3 regions of the Arthrobacter sp. P1_B4 genome follow, and region 3 is predicted to be linked to each of the others. Evidence: riboswitches for the same ligand, from Rfam matches in the RefSeq annotation. Region 3 holds a riboswitch; each other region holds the start of a gene.
The links. Region 3 has a riboswitch for cyclic di-AMP ahead of AC1D1W_RS11225 (NlpC/P60 family protein). Riboswitches for the same ligand answer to the same signal wherever they lie in the genome.
Positions count from the first base shown of each region.

Region 1 (4,873 bases), on a different contig from region 3:
GTCCAGCGTGTGCGGAAGCAGTTGCCGGGCCACGTCCGCCCGGATCGCCTTGAAGCCGCACTGCGCGTCACTGAAGTGGGCGCCCATGAGGGCCTGGAGCAGGAAGTTGTAGCTGCGCGAGATGAATTCCCGTTTGGGTCCGCGGACCACGCGGGAGTTGCGGGTCAGCCGCGTCCCGATCGCCAGGTCGGAGTGCCCGGAAATGAGCGGGGCAAGGAGCGGGCCGAGGGCCGCCAGATCAGTGGAGAGATCCACATCCATGTACGCCAGGACCGGTGACGGCGAGGCCAGCCACACCTTGCGAAGCGCGTTTCCGCGGCCCTTTTCTGCCATATGGACCACCGTCACTTCGCGCAGCTCGCGGGCTACCCGTTCCGCGGCCTTGAGCGTTTCGTCGGTGCTGGCGTTGTCCGCCACGGTGATCCGGAAGGAATGCGGGAAGGCGCCGAGCAGGTACGCGTGGAGCCGGCGCAGGCAGGCCTCGAGGTCCCGTTCCTCGTTGAAGACCGGGATGGTGACGTCCAGCAGGGGCGTGCTGGCGCGCGTATCAATGGCCGTGCGCCGGCCGCCGGGGCCGGTCAGCGCCCCGGCGATCGGGCCCGGGACGGGTGCGCCGGCCAGCGCAAGCCCCGAGGGTGCCTCGGGGGCCGCCGGGCCGGCCGGCGTCGCCGTGGAGCGGGGCAGGGTTCCTGTGGCCTGGTCTGTGAATGTCATGGCTCAACTTTCCCGGCGGCCCATATGAAGGCTTTAGGGTCAAGCTGTGCGGGGGCTGTGGAAGTCGGGGCAGCCGGGCGGGTCGGGCCCGGCTACGCACAAAGGGAGCGCGCCAGTATCTGCCGCGGCATACCCGGGGGGCGGCTGGGATAGGCTCTTGGGACCGAAACGAGCATTGATTCCAACTGTAAGGGGCGGGGAATTCCTTGGATCTATTGGGCGGCATGGGCCGCGACGAGCTCCGCATCTTTTCGTGGGTTGCGGCCACCGTCTTCGCGCTTGTGGCCGGCGTCTGGCGTCCGCGCAGGCTTTATTGGACTGCCCTTGGTTCCGTCCTGCTCTTCGCGGCCCTCAACGCGGGTGCCGGGATCTACGTCCTGAACCATTTCGGTGATTCGCGCTGGTCTGCAGGGGGAGAACCGCCGCTGAGCGCTCCGTCGTTTTCCGGGACGCCAGTCGTGGGGCAGTTTCTGGGCCCACTGGACTCCGCTCTGAACGGAGTGGTTGGTGGGGTGAACGAGTTCCTGGCATTCAAGCAGGCACTTCCCGTAGCGCTGGACTTCCTTGCCGCATCCGGCTGGGCCCTGCTGGTGTCGTTCCCGCTTGCCGTTCTCGCCGCCGGCATCAGTTTCGCCGTGGCCAGGCGCCGAACAGCGGACTTCGAGAAATACCGTGCCACCGTTGACCTCCTCAAGGATGAGCTTGAGCAGGTCAAGCGGCAAATTTCTGCAGGGAATGCCGTCTACACGGCACTCCCTGCAGAGGACGAGGTCAATGATGTGCGGCCCAGACTGGCGCGCCGAGGATGATTCAGGTGCGTGCTGGAGTTGGCGTAGGTCCACTTAGCCATGTGGAGGCCGCCAAACCGAGCTGTGAAAAAACCGCCATTCTCGGCTAGCAGTCACACACAGGAGGCCCCGGATCCACGTGGATCCGTGGCCTCCTGTCCGGGCTGGTTAGGGCCGGTTTAGTACCAGTTGTGTGCGTAGTGGAAGTTCAGGGCGCCGCAGGGGGAGCCGTAGCGCGACTTGACGTAGTTCAGACCCCAGTTGATCTGGGTCCGGTAGTTGGTCATGTAATCGGCGCCGGCGCTCGCCATCTTCGAGGCGGGCAGGGACTGGACCACGCCGTAGGCGCCGCTGCTGGCGTTCGTGGCGGTGGTCTTCCAGTCGGATTCCTTGGTCCACAGCTTGTGCAGGCACTGCATCTGGCCGGGTGCCCAGCCATAGCTTCCCAGCTGGGACGCGGCGTAGGCCTGCGCGCCGGCGGGGTCGTCGATTGCGACCGGTGCGGGTGCCGGTGCGGGGGCCGGAGCGGCTGCCGGTGCCGGAGCGGGAGCGGGAGCTGCCGCGGGAACCGGAGCGGGAGCGGGGGCTGCCGCGGGAACCGGAGCAGGTGCGGGGGCTGCCGCTGCTGCCGGCGCGGCAGCAGCTGGGGCAGGGATCAGCGCTTCGGCTGCCTTAACCTCCGAGATCTGGGGAGCCACGTTCTTTTCCGCTGGAGCGCCCGGCCCAGCCACCTGGACCCGCTCGAAGTTGAGCTTGGCCAGCGGGTCGGCGATCGTGGCCGCCTGGCTCGCAACATTCGCCGTGTGGGCGCCCGGCTCTGCCGCCTGGCTGGCGGCGCCGCCACCCAGCAGCAGTGCGCACGCGGCGGTGACGACGGCGGCACGGCGGCCGGTTACACCGAGCCCGGCGGCGAACCGCGACAGGGCGGATGCCTGCTTGACCGGTTCGGCGCGGTGGCGCGACTTGGCTGCGCCAACTGAGCGGGAATGCGAACCGCCGTCAGGGCGTGTTTGTACCTGGAATTCAGTCATGGTGGCCTCTCAACGCCGGCGGAGTTAGCTGTCGGGTTCGGATGAGGTCATCCGGCCGCACGGAACATCACGTGTCGGCTTCACCCCGAGGGCGCATGAAAGCAGAATGCCCGGGAACTCTGGGTCCCCCGCCTCTGCCTGGTCCAGCGGAATCCGGGAAGCGGCAGAGTTTGGCGTCCGTCCGGATATGCGGCACCGATGGCGGCGCACGCTAACGACGCTACAGGACCTGGCCGCTTAAGTCACATTTTGGTAACAGGAGTCACAGTGCCGGGGTGTCGGGTTGCGCCGGGTTCACGGGCCGGCCGGTCCGGGCCGTTTGCGCCGACGGCGGCCGTTCCGGTTAAGCCGGCGGCGGCGCGGGGGGCAGCCGCACGGCGAACTCCGTGCGGCCCGGCCGGGACGTGACCTCGACTGTTCCTCCGTGGGCCTCCACGATCGACTGGACAATGGACAGGCCCAACCCGCTGGTGCCCTCGGACGTCGGCGCGGCGGTCGCCGTGCCGTGACCTCCGCGGCTGCCGGAAACGGCGCCGGAGGACGAGCGTGCGGGAGCCCCGGACCCGACCCTCGCCGTCGCGACGGCAGAATCGGCGGGGACGGCTGCGGGGTTCGACGCCGGATTGGTGCGCGAGGCGTCGGCCCGGGCGAAACGGGCGAAGACCCGGCCGATAAATTCCGGGGCGATGCCGCTGCCGTTGTCTGTCACGGTGACCACGGCACTGCCGTCAGCCGAGCGCATAACGCCCGTGACCACCTTGGTCCCGGGTTCCGTGTGCTTGCGCGCATTGGACAGCAGGTTGGCGAGGACCTGGTGAAGCTGGGTCGCATCACCGCGTACCACCACGGGCTCGTCCGGAAGTTCCAGTTGCCAGATGCGGTCCGGGGCCATGACTTTCTCATCGCTGACCGTCTCGATGGCCAGCTGGGTGAGGTCGACGTCGGAGATTTTGAGCGGCTGCCCCTCGTCCAGGCGCGCCAGCAGCAGCAGGTCCTCCACGAGCGTGGTCATCCGCTCGGACTGGCTTTGCACACGGGCGAGGGACCTCTCGCCGTCGGGGGTGAAATGCTCGGTCATCCGCATCAGCTCCGTGTAGCCGCGGATGGCCGTCAGCGGGGTGCGGAGCTCGTGTGAGGCGTCGGCGACGAACTGCCGGACCTTCATCTCACTCTCCTGCCGCGCCTCGAGAGCGTTGGAGACGTTGTCCAGCATCTTGTTCAGCGCGTAGCCCACGCTGCCCACTTCCGTTCCGGGATGGGCAGCCGACGTCGGGACGCGGACCCCGAGCGCCACCTCGCCGGCGTCCAGCGGGAGACGGGAGACGTTGGTGGCGACCTCGGAGAGCTGTTCCAGCGGCTTCATGGTCCGCCGGATCAGGGCCGTGCCGGCGAGCCCGATCAGCACGAGCCCGCCTGCGGACACCACCACCATGGTCCAGACCAGGGAGGCCAAGGTGTTTTGTTTTTCAGCCAGCGGGAGTCCGGTCACAATCACGTCGCCGTACGGTGTACGCGCGGCCGTGAGCCGGTAGGCGCCGGCCGAAAGGCTGCGGTCCACGGACACGCCGCTCGGGGTCAGGGCCAGGAGAACCTTGTTGTCGGAGGGGGAGAGGCTCTTGACCGCGCCGTCCCCGGCCAGGAATCCGGCCCTGCTGACTTCGCCGTCGACTATCCGTGCGTTAAGCGTCCCGACGCCCTGTCCCCGGGCTTCGAGGGGGTCGGGGCGCCTGCCCGAATCGTCCGAGGAGGGCCGGCCGAACTCGCTCGAACGGTGGGAGGCCTGGTCCAGCTGGGTGTCGAGCTGCCGGGTGAGGAAGAGGTCCATGGAGGCGTAGCTGAACAAGCCCACAGCGCCGCAGATGGCCACGAGCAGCGCCATGGCGACCAGGACCAGCCGGGTGCGCAAATGCCACGTCGACGGGTTGCGCCAGTCGTGTCCGGGGACGCGGGTCATGCCGGAAAGTGAGGGCACGGATCAGTCCGCCGGTTTCAGGACGTACCCGGCTCCGCGCACCGTGTGGATCATGGGAGCGTGGTTGGCGTCGACCTTCTTGCGGAGGTAGGAAATGTACAGTTCCACGATGTTCGCCTGGCCGCCGAAGTCGTAGTCCCAGACACGGTCCAGGATCTGGGCCTTGCTGATGACCCGTTTCGGGTTTTCCATGAGGTAGCGCAGCAGCTCGAACTGCGTGGCGGTCAGGTGCATTTCCTCACCGGCCCGGGTGACTTCGCGGGTGTCGACGTTGAGCACGAGGTCTCCCACCACGAGTTCGGCGGTGTCCATGGCGGCCACTCCGGAGCGCTGGACCAGCCGGTGCAGGCGCAGCAGCACCTCTTCCA
Region 1 covers NZ_JBFTZW010000021.1:37,721-42,593, reverse strand. The annotation lists gene AC1D1W_RS10230 (bifunctional glycosyltransferase family 2/GtrA family protein) at 1-714, opposite strand, end outside; gene AC1D1W_RS10225 (hypothetical protein) at 921-1,523, shown strand; gene AC1D1W_RS10220 (aggregation-promoting factor C-terminal-like domain-containing protein) at 1,682-2,533, opposite strand; cyclic di-AMP (ydaO/yuaA leader) riboswitch at 2,533-2,692, opposite strand; gene AC1D1W_RS10215 (sensor histidine kinase) at 2,877-4,487, opposite strand; gene AC1D1W_RS10210 (response regulator transcription factor) at 4,509-4,873, opposite strand, start outside.
Region 1: it holds a riboswitch for cyclic di-AMP, as region 3 does, so the genes downstream of both, AC1D1W_RS10220 (aggregation-promoting factor C-terminal-like domain-containing protein) here and AC1D1W_RS11225 (NlpC/P60 family protein) in region 3, are expected to answer to the same signal.

Region 2 (4,873 bases), on a different contig from region 3:
TGCAGCTCCTCAAACGCCGCCGGAACTCCCGCCGCGCCGCCGCAGCCGCAGACAAAGCCGCCGGCGACACGGCAGAAGAACCTGGGGCCGGACTGCGGACTGAGGAAATGGCCGCGGAAGAATAGCTGACATGACCTCCACTGACCTTCCGTCCCTGCTGCTCGTCGAGGACGACGCCGTCCTGGGACCGCTCATCGCCGAGCTCCTGGACCCGGACTACCGGATCCAGTTGGTCACCAACGGCCGCGACGGCCTCCACCACGGGCTGACCGGGAGCTGGGACGTCATGGTGGTGGACCGCGGGCTGCCCGCCATGGACGGCATCGCCCTCATCACGGCTTTGCGGTCGAAAGGCATTGCCACGCCCATCCTGATCCTGACCGCGCTGGGCGATGCCGACGAAAAAGTCAGGGGCCTGGACGCCGGCGCCAACGATTACGTGACCAAGCCGTTCGACGCCGGCGAACTGGCAGCACGCCTGCGCGCACTGACGCGGACTTTCACTCCCCCGGCCCCGACACCGGTGGCGATCGGGGACTGGGAACTGGATCCAACGCAGCGCTCCGTCCGTTCTGTCTACGGGCAAACGGTGTCACTGACCGCAAAGGAAGGCCAGCTGCTGGCAGCCCTTGCCGCGGAACCGGACCGCGTCTTCACCCGGGATGAGCTCCTCGCGGCGTGCTTCCACGCCTCGGAACAGCCCGGCGTGATCGATACCTATGTTCATCACCTGCGCCGGAAGATCTCCAAAGCCGTGATCCGCACGGTGCACGGCCTCGGATACCAGATCGGCGAAGCCCATGAGTGACGGCTTGCCGGCCGGCGGAAATCCGGACCACTCCATCCTGCGCAAGGCTTCCCTCAAGGTCGCGGTGCGGATCAGTGCTGCGTGCGCGGTCATGGTTCTCGGGCTGCTCGCCGCCACGGCACTGTACCTCACGAACCAACTGGCCCATCCTGAAGTGCCGGGCTCGGCGACGGCCGGGACGGCCTACACCTACCTGGATTCCAAGGATGTCCTCGAAGCCATGATCATCGCCGGGGTAGCGGGAATCCTGCTGGCCGGCATCGTCGGGTGGCTCAGCGCGCGCAGCGCGATTCGTCCCCTCAGTGATGCCCTGGCAAGGGAGCGGCGTTTCGTCCAGGACGCCAGCCACGAATTGCGCACGCCATTGACCATCCTGGACACCAGGATCCAGCTGGCCCAGCGCAACACTGTGCCCGGCTCCAGGCAAAGCCACGACCTGGCCCGGATCCGGGAGGACGCCGCGACGCTGACAGGGATTGTCAACGAACTGCTCCTCGCGGCAACCGCGGAGGCCCCGGACCGCTCCGCGCCCCCTGCCGACCTCGCCGACGCTGCCGCCAGCGTCGCCGGCAGCCTCCAGCAGGTGGCAGAGCAGCGGCAGGTGCGCCTGGAATTCTCTGCCGCTGCCCGGCCGCTGGCCCGGATCGAGAAGAATGCGCTGCGGCGTGCCGTGCTGGCCCTGGCGGACAACGCGCTGGCCCACACGCCTCCGGGCGGCCGCGTGTCCATCACGACCTCAATCGAGCAGAAGCGCGCCGTGATCACGGTGGCGGACTCCGGGACCGGAATCACCGGCGTCGATCAGGCCCGGATCTTTGACCGGTTCGTGCGGACGGCCGGCACCGGCACCTCACAGGGACAGCGGAGCTTTGGCATCGGCCTGGCCCTGGTCCGGGAGATTGCCGTCGCGGCCGGGGGCACCGTCGAGGTGGCCGCGACGGGCGGCGAGGGAACCGTCATGAAATTGACGCTTCCGCTCATGGGCAGCGGGAATCCCTGAGGACCCTGCGCCGGGGAAAGCTATGCCATCGGGATCCCGGAGCCCCGAATGCGGAGACAGGAAAGACCGGCGGTCGAGTTGCCCCCAAGGGAACTCGAGCGCCGGTCTTTCCGGACTGTCTGGCCCCGGGTCGGGGCCGTGCGGCTTAGGCGCGGACGAACGTCACGCCGCCGGTCGCGGTGAGCCAGGACAGCGGGTGGACCATGGTCTGGTTCTTGCCGTTCATGCCGCCACTGACCACCTGGCCGTTGCCGGCGTAAATGCCGACGTGGCCGGACTGGACCACCATGTCACCGGGCTGCGGCGTCGCTACAACGGTTCCAAGGCCAAGGAACGCGCGGGGACCGATGTCGCCAACGGGCTTACCCGCGGCGCCAAGGGCCTTTTCCACCATGGCAGTGCAGTCCTGGGTGATGCCCACCTGGCTGTAGGCGGCCGAGAGCATGATGGCGTTGCGTCCGCCCGCGGGCGCCGCGGCCGGCGCTGCTGCCGGAGCTGCTGCCGGAGCGGCCTGCACCTGGATGACCGGCTTGGCCGGAGCCTTGGGCGCCGCCGCCGGGGCTGCAGTGGGAGCCGGAGCCGGCGCGACGGGCTGTTCGATGACCGGCGCGGCAACAGAATCCACTGCGGGGCGCTCGAAGCTGATCTTGACGTTTGAATCGGCACTGACGGGGGCACTGACCTGTCCGGCGATGTCGACGTTCGACGCCGGAGCAGAGTCACGCTGCACGGGGGCGGTGGCGGCGTTGGCCGCCATTCCGCTGGTCAGGACCAGGCCGGATGCGGCGGCGAGGACGGCGGCATGGCGCGCAAAAGTATTGACTGAAGTCATGAAAAATGTAGCCTCTCCCAATGCCTGCGAGGTGAGCTGTCGGATTCGGATGGGAGGCACCCGGCCYCACTCCCGGGCCCGTCGTTGCGGGCACTGTGCGGCTTCACCCCAAGACCTGCATATCAGCAGGTCAAAAGTGGTTTCCCCGTCTCTGCCGGACGTTGATGCGAGTTACCCCCGGGCCGCGGCAGAGTTAGGCAATCGGCTGGGGAGCGCCCGTATCGGAGACAACAGGCACTCATCAACCGTAGCGCGAACCGCACCCGAAAGTCACATTCAGGTAACGGAGCCATGATGCCGGGCCGCAATTTGCCCATAGGGCGGCGCCGTTTCCGAACATAGGATGATGCCATCAGCACCACCGGAAGCGGAGGCCCGAAAATGAACAGCCATTGTGTCGCCATCTGCCAGTTGAGCACTCAGCCCCAAGAGGATTTCGACGTCAACACCGAGCTGCTGATCCTCGACGGCGGGGACGTCCACGTGAGCACCTGGGACGCGGAACCGCGCGACGGGGGTTTCGACGAGCACATCCTCAATGACCGGGTGGACGCGCTCGGGTACATGGTTGTCAACGACTGGGCCTTCCTGGACGGCAAGGCCTACGCGGTGGTGGAACGGCGGTCAGGCCCGGCGCCGGCCGGCCGCCGCGAACCGTGACCTTCCTGTCCCTGGCGCTGATCGCCGTCATCGCCCTGGCTGGCCCCCTGCTGGCCCTGCCGGCGCGCTGGCACTTGCCTGTCATGCTGGGTGAGCTGCTGGCCGGCATCGCGATCGGGCGCTCAGGGCTGGCCCTGGTGGACCCCGCGGACCCGACGTTCACCCTGCTGGCCAATATCGGGTTTGCGCTGATGATGTTCGTGGCAGGCACCCACGTTCCCGTGCGGGATCCGCACATCCGTGGCGCCCTCGGCAAAGGCTCCCGCCGGGCGATGGTGGCCGCAGCGGCAGCGGTGGTGGTCGGAACCGGCATCGGACTGCTGTTCGGGACTGGACATGCTCCCCTCTACGTCGTGCTGCTGGCGTCCTCGTCGGCAGCCCTGGTGCTTCCAATCGTCGATTCCCTGCGCCTCGGCGGGCCAGATGTCGTCGCTATGACAGCGCAGGTGGCAATTGCCGACACAGCCTGCATTGTGGCGTTGCCGCTCCTGGTGGATCCGCCCCACGCAGTCCAGGCGGCGCTGGGTGTCCTCGCGGTGACCGGGTGCGCGGTAGTGCTCTTTGTCGGCTTGCGCTGGCTGGAGCGCCAAGGAATCCGTCGGCGCGTGCACCGGCTCTCGGAAAGCCGCAAGTTTGCCCTGGAGCTACGGATCCAGCTGGCCGTGCTCTTCACCCTGGCCGGTGTCGCGACGTGGAGCAATGTGTCTGTGATGATGGCAGGCTTTTCTTTCGGCCTGGTGATGGCTGCGGTCGGCGAACCGCGGCGGCTGGCCCGGCAACTGTTCGCGCTCAGCGACGGCTTCCTGGGTCCGCTCTTCTTCGTGTGGCTGGGTGCATCGCTGACGCTCAAGGACCTGGCCGGGCACCCGGACATGATGGCCCTCGGCCTGTTGCTGGGGGCCGGGGCCCTGCTGGCGCACGCCGACCTGGCTTTCCTGGGACTCCCGCTGTCGCTGGGGGTGTTGTCAGCGGCGCAGCTTGGCGTACCGGTGGCTGCGGCGAGCATCGGCACGCAGCTTCAGGTCCTGCTCCCAGGCGAGGCCGCGGCCCTGCTGGTGGGAGCGCTTGTCACCATAGCCGCGAGCGCAGTCGCCGGGTCACGGGCGGCGAGGACTTTCGCGGTCCCGGCAAATGCTGGCGGCAAGTCCGGAAATTCCGGCAGCGCCGTCGAGCAGGGCGATCCGGGGGGTCCGACGGCCTGACAGTCCGAATGTCTACATGCCCGGACCAAAGCCGAGCCGGCGGCGAAGGTTCGGATCGTCATTCTCCAACGGATGTGAATTGCAGCTCCGGCCTCCGCTTTGCCATCTCTGCCAGGACCCGGGAGACGGCATCCCGGACAGCCGTGCCGTCGGCGTCGAACATGCCGCCCGGTTCGCCGAGCACCGCGTTGGCGTGCCGGACGAACCTGTCCCAGTCCCCCGCGCCCGCGCGCAGCGCCAGCAACGGCGAGAGAAGCGCGGCCCGGCGCAGCCAGGCATCGGGCTCGCGCACCCACCGGTCCAGCACGCTGTCGGCCCGCACCCTGGCCAGAACATCGAGTCCGTCCACCAGGGGTCCGACGACGTCGACG
Region 2 covers NZ_JBFTZW010000016.1:20,096-24,968, reverse strand. The annotation lists gene AC1D1W_RS08895 (DedA family protein) at 1-125, shown strand, start outside; gene AC1D1W_RS08890 (response regulator transcription factor) at 131-808, shown strand; gene AC1D1W_RS08885 (sensor histidine kinase) at 801-1,808, shown strand; gene AC1D1W_RS08880 (hypothetical protein) at 1,954-2,640, opposite strand; cyclic di-AMP (ydaO/yuaA leader) riboswitch at 2,648-2,850, opposite strand; gene AC1D1W_RS08875 (hypothetical protein) at 3,052-3,300, shown strand; gene AC1D1W_RS08870 (cation:proton antiporter) at 3,297-4,502, shown strand; gene AC1D1W_RS08865 (DNA alkylation repair protein) at 4,561-4,873, opposite strand, start outside.
Region 2: it holds a riboswitch for cyclic di-AMP, as region 3 does, so the genes downstream of both, AC1D1W_RS08880 (hypothetical protein) here and AC1D1W_RS11225 (NlpC/P60 family protein) in region 3, are expected to answer to the same signal.

Region 3 (4,873 bases):
GGTGCGCGATGTGAGGGCCTCCAGGGCCGTTTACGAGAGCCTCTCCACCGCCATCTCTGACGCCATTTCCGCCGCTATCGTTGACGCCATCTTCACCTGCGGCGGTGGCGGGGCCATTGCCGTCCGGGGCCGCAGCCGTCATGCCCCGGAAGTTTCGGCGGCTGCGTAGTCCTTGGCGAGCCGGCGGGCCACGGCCATCGCGGACTCCATGGACACGGAGTCCGTGGCCTGCCCGGAGCCGGAGGCCAGGCCGGCCGCAAAGCCGGCAATGAATGTGGTCAGCGGTGCCGCCGGGCGCACCACGGAATGGGCGGCCACGCCGGCCAGGGCGAGGACCTCATTCACGTCAATCTCAACGTCGTCCAGCTCCAGGGCCTGGAGCAGGGCACGGCACCAGTCTTCCAGTGTTTCGTCCTGGCTTTTCACCGTTTGCCTCCATGGTCGAGTTCAGCTGTGCAGAGCCGGGCCGGAGCCCGGACCGCCGTCGGGAATCCTGCCGGATACCCCCAGTGCGGACGCGTCATCCCAGGTGTCGACGTCATCCGTGGAACCCGGGGGAACGCGAACTTCCCGCACGTCCAGCCTAGCAAGAAGGGCGAACACCGACGCGTTTTCCAGCCGGTCCCGGGACGCGGCGTCCGCGACAGAACGTTGTAGCACGGCCGTGCCATAAAAGCCCACGAGCGGCTGTTTCCGACTGTCGGCCGAGACGGCCATGACGCCGTCGGCCCCACCCCTTTCCGGTGTGCCTGCAGCAGACGCGGCCAGCGCCTCGGCCAGGGCACGGACCGCGCCGGCCGACCGGGGCATGTCACACGCCAGGACGAGGGTATAGGGCGCGGCTGCTGCGTGCCGGCTCGCGTGATCGGCGGCCAGGGCGGCCAGCCCCGCCGCGATGGCTGCGGCCGGACCCGCGAAGGGCGGCTCTTCCCGGCAGGTCAGGACGCCGCCGGGCAGGCCCCCGGGGTCGGGGCCGACGACGACGGTGCGCCCCGCCGCGCCCGCGGCCCGCAGTGACCGCTCCAGGAGGGTGGCGCCGTCGTAGATCAGCCCGGATTTGGGCACGCCGCCGAGGCGTGAGGACCGCCCCCCGGCGAGAATGATAGCATCGAACTCCATCGGTTCAGCCTAGCGCGGCGCCAGCGGCCACTGAACAAGCCGTAATGTGCGCCGGCAGCGTCTTCACCGGCTGATCAATCAGCTAGGAGGCCGATCAGGCAGCCGATTCAGGCAGCAGGAACGGATCCCAGGCCGGCGTCGGCTTCTCGAGTTCCTTGATCTGCCAGGTGGCACCTTTTGGCGGGCCCGGAACAAAACCGATCTTCCAGCCCATCTCCGCCGGCGTATGGTCGCTCTTGGCGTTGTTGCACCGCAGGCACGCCGCCACCAGGTTCTCCCAGGAGTCGGCTCCGCCCCGCGATTTGGGCTGGATGTGGTCGATGGTGTGGGCAGCCTTGCCGCAGTACGCGCAGCGGTGGGCATCCCGGCGCAGCACGCCGCGGCGGCTCACCGCAGTCATCGTGTTGTACCTTGGCCGGATGTAGCGGTTCAGCAGGATCACGGACGGGCGGCCCAAAATGTCCTGGGGGCCGACCACGGGGTCGTCCCCTTCGGCCACCACGCTGGCCTTTCCGGTCAGGACAAGGACGAGCGCCCGGCGGAAGGTGATGACCGCCAGCGGTTCATATCCAGCATTCAGAACGAGAGTGCGCATCCGCATACCTCTTCACGGCCGCACCCGCCAGCGGCACGAGGGCCGGCTGCCCTCTGCATGGTCGGGCTATGGATCGACAACACAAGAGTAAACACTCAAGTGCCGGATCACCGAATATTTTTTCACCGGCGCGGTCCTCAGCGCGGAAAGTTCACTGCGCGGCAACGCGAAAGACCCCCGCCTGGAGGCGGGGGTCTTTCGGAATGCTGGGGTTCGTGCTTAGGCGCCGACGCGGATGAAGACCGGGCCGGAGCCGACGTTGACGCTGTACAGCGCGGTGGTGCCGCCGTTCCAGCCGCCGTGCACTGCCATGCCGTTGCCTACGTAGACCGCGATGTGAGCCATGCCCACGCCGCCGTTCTGGTAGTAGGCGAGGTCGCCCGGGCGTGCCTCGGCGGCGCTCACGGTGCGGCCCAGGGACAGGTAACCTGCCGGCCAGCCGTGGTAGTGGATGCCGGCCGCGGCCAGGGCGTTGGTGGCGAGGGCGGTGCAGTCCTGCGCCACGCCGATCTGTGCGTAGGCAGCAGCGGCGATGGTCGCGCCTGCGCCGCTTCCGATGCCCGCGGGGGCCTGGGCAGCGACGCCGCCGCTGACGCCAAGCTCGGTGCCGCCGGCGCGGGTGGCTGTAGCCGTGGCCGTGGCGTCCTGGACCTTCACGACGGGCTTGGGAGCCTCGACGACGGGAGCCGGCGTGGTGGTCACGGCGGGCTTCTCGTAGGAGATCGCGATGGTGGAAGCGGCCGAGATGGTGGCCGGAGCTGCGGACTGGACTTCCAGGGCCGAAGCGGAGGTGGATTCGCGCTGAACATTGGTTTCAGCAGCGTTGGCTGCGATTCCGCTGGTCAGGACCAGACCGGAAGCTGCGGCGATGACCGCGGCCTGACGGCCCATGCCGCCGGCGTTGTCGCCGACAGCCTTAGCAATTACAGCCAGCGAGTTGGTCTTGGTGACCTCGGCGCGGTGCCGTGCAACGTTTGCACGAGTAGTCATTAAGTTCTCTCTTTCGTGATCCTTGGACCGCGCGCTTTCGGGCACGGACTGAGGACGCTCCGGCATCTTGGGGGTACGCCGGATCGCCCCGAAATGGGTTACTTAGCGAAGGGTGTACTGCGAAGACGCGCCAAAAGCGGAAACTGCATGCTGTCCGGGCTCGGTAGCGATTGAGCCTGCGGAACGTGATCCAATCCGGGCGCCGGCAAGGGCGGCACGTGATGTGGATTCCAGCGGGCTCGACAGAGCCTCGCCGGTGCGCATGCGCGCAGAATTGTGGCGTGAAGACACGAAAGTAGCCTCTCCCAATGCCTACGAGGTGAGCTGTCGGATTCGGATGGGAGTCACCCGGCCGCGCTGCTTCCTGGGAAGCTTTGCGACTTAACCCCAAGGCCTTCTTTCGAAGGCCAAAATTGGTTCCCCCGCCCCTGCCAGACGATGTAATGCGAACGGACCTTGAGCGGTGGCAGAGCTAGGCAATCCACTCAAGAGCGCCAACTTCGGAAAAGTTGGCGTGCTTCAAACCCTACAGCAGTCCTGATCCAATGTCACATTCAGATCACGGCGTGTCACAGGAAGTTGAGAGCAGCCCATCGTCTTTTTAGAGCCAGCCGAGCGGGTCAACGACATCGCCGTTGACCATCACTTCAAAGTGGAGGTGGCAGCCCGTGGAGGCGCCGGTGGTTCCGCTCATGGCGACGACGTCACCGCGGAAAACCTTCTGGCCGACCTTGACCGAAGCCGAGGACAGGTGGTTGTACGTGGTCTCCAGGCCGTTGCCGTGATCGATGACCACGCGGTTCCCCCCGCCGAAGGGATGCCAGCCGTTGAAGGTCACGGTGCCGCTGGCGGCCGCGTGGACCGCCGTGCCGCACTGGGCGGCGAAATCCTGGCCGCGGTGGAACTCCCCCGCGCCCCCGGTAATGGGGCTGACACGGTAGCCGAAGGGCGAGGCCGTGACCAGCTGGTCGAGCGGCGCACCCAGGGTGCCGGCCGATGCCGCGCGGGTGATCGTGCCCACAGACTGGGCGCTCAGCAGCTGCTTGAGTTTCCCGTCCGGATCGCCCTTCGTGGTGACGGCCGTGCGGTTGAAGTCGACCTTGGCGGCGGCGGCAGCGGTGACATCCGGCTGCACGGCGGCGGAGAGCGCGCCGGATCCGCCCGGATTCGAAGCCATCACCGGGCTCGTGACGGGGACCGTCACGGTAAGAACCAGACCAGTTGCGGCCAGTGCGATCCCGGCCTTCTGCCCGACTCCGCTTGCCGCGGCAAAGTCCGTGACCTGGCGGAACGGACTGCGACGGCGACGGCGTTCATCGCGGTGCACGTCCCGCGGGCGTTCGGCCGTGTGTGCGACGACGGGACGCGGCTCCGGAGCGGGACCGGTCGCGCGGCGACGGCCCCTGGCGGTCTGGGTGGTCAAGAAGGGTTCCTCTCTGGATGGCCTGCGAAGTTAGCTGTCGGATTCGGGTCAGAGAGATCAAAGACCCGGTCCGCCGTTGCAGGCAGCCACGCACAGAGGCATCCCTAGGGGATCCTTCGGTGGAAGCTGCTTGCCGCTGACGGACTTCACCCCAAGGCTGCCGAAGTAGCAGCCGAAAGTGGTTCCCCCGCCCCTGCCAGGAGGTAGTTCTGCGACTGATCCGCTGGCAGGGCTCGGCTTCGGATCAGGTAACGCTTTGGTATCGGTACTGGGCACTAACTATAGGCGATTAAGCCGCCCGGTAATAAATCCGTAACCGCAATTGTGGACAACTCGTGGGTGGTCCCATGACCGGCGCGTGGTGGCTGGTCAGGCGACTGTTACAAAGACGTGCGCGGCAACCTCGGGCGGCAGCTCCAGGGCACCTTCGATATCGGGGACGCGGACCGAGATGTACTCCCCCACCCGCTCCAGCGAGACCAGCGCGCCAGGCCTGATTCCGCCCTCGTCGAGCTGGGCCAGAAGCTCCGGCTCCACCTGGATCGGCTCCGCGAGCCGATTGACCGTAACCCGGGAAGTTACCCCGTAGCCGGCCATGGCCTCCAGCAGGTTCACGGGCCTGTCCACGGGGGCGCCGTTGGGCACGCCGCCAAGATCCGCAAGCCCCGGAATAGGGTTTCCGTAAGGCGAGACTGTCGGGTGGTTGAGCATCTCGAAGATTCTTCGCTCGACGCGTTCGCTCATGA
Region 3 covers NZ_JBFTZW010000027.1:9,803-14,675, forward strand. The annotation lists gene AC1D1W_RS11205 (molybdopterin molybdotransferase MoeA) at 1-142, opposite strand, end outside; gene AC1D1W_RS11210 (DUF6457 domain-containing protein) at 139-426, opposite strand; gene mobA (molybdenum cofactor guanylyltransferase) at 448-1,119, opposite strand; gene AC1D1W_RS11220 (HNH endonuclease) at 1,214-1,714, opposite strand; gene AC1D1W_RS11225 (NlpC/P60 family protein) at 1,934-2,704, opposite strand; cyclic di-AMP (ydaO/yuaA leader) riboswitch at 3,000-3,169, opposite strand; gene AC1D1W_RS11230 (M23 family metallopeptidase) at 3,306-4,127, opposite strand; cyclic di-AMP (ydaO/yuaA leader) riboswitch at 4,132-4,346, opposite strand; gene AC1D1W_RS11235 (iron-dependent transcriptional repressor DtxR) at 4,497-4,873, opposite strand, start outside.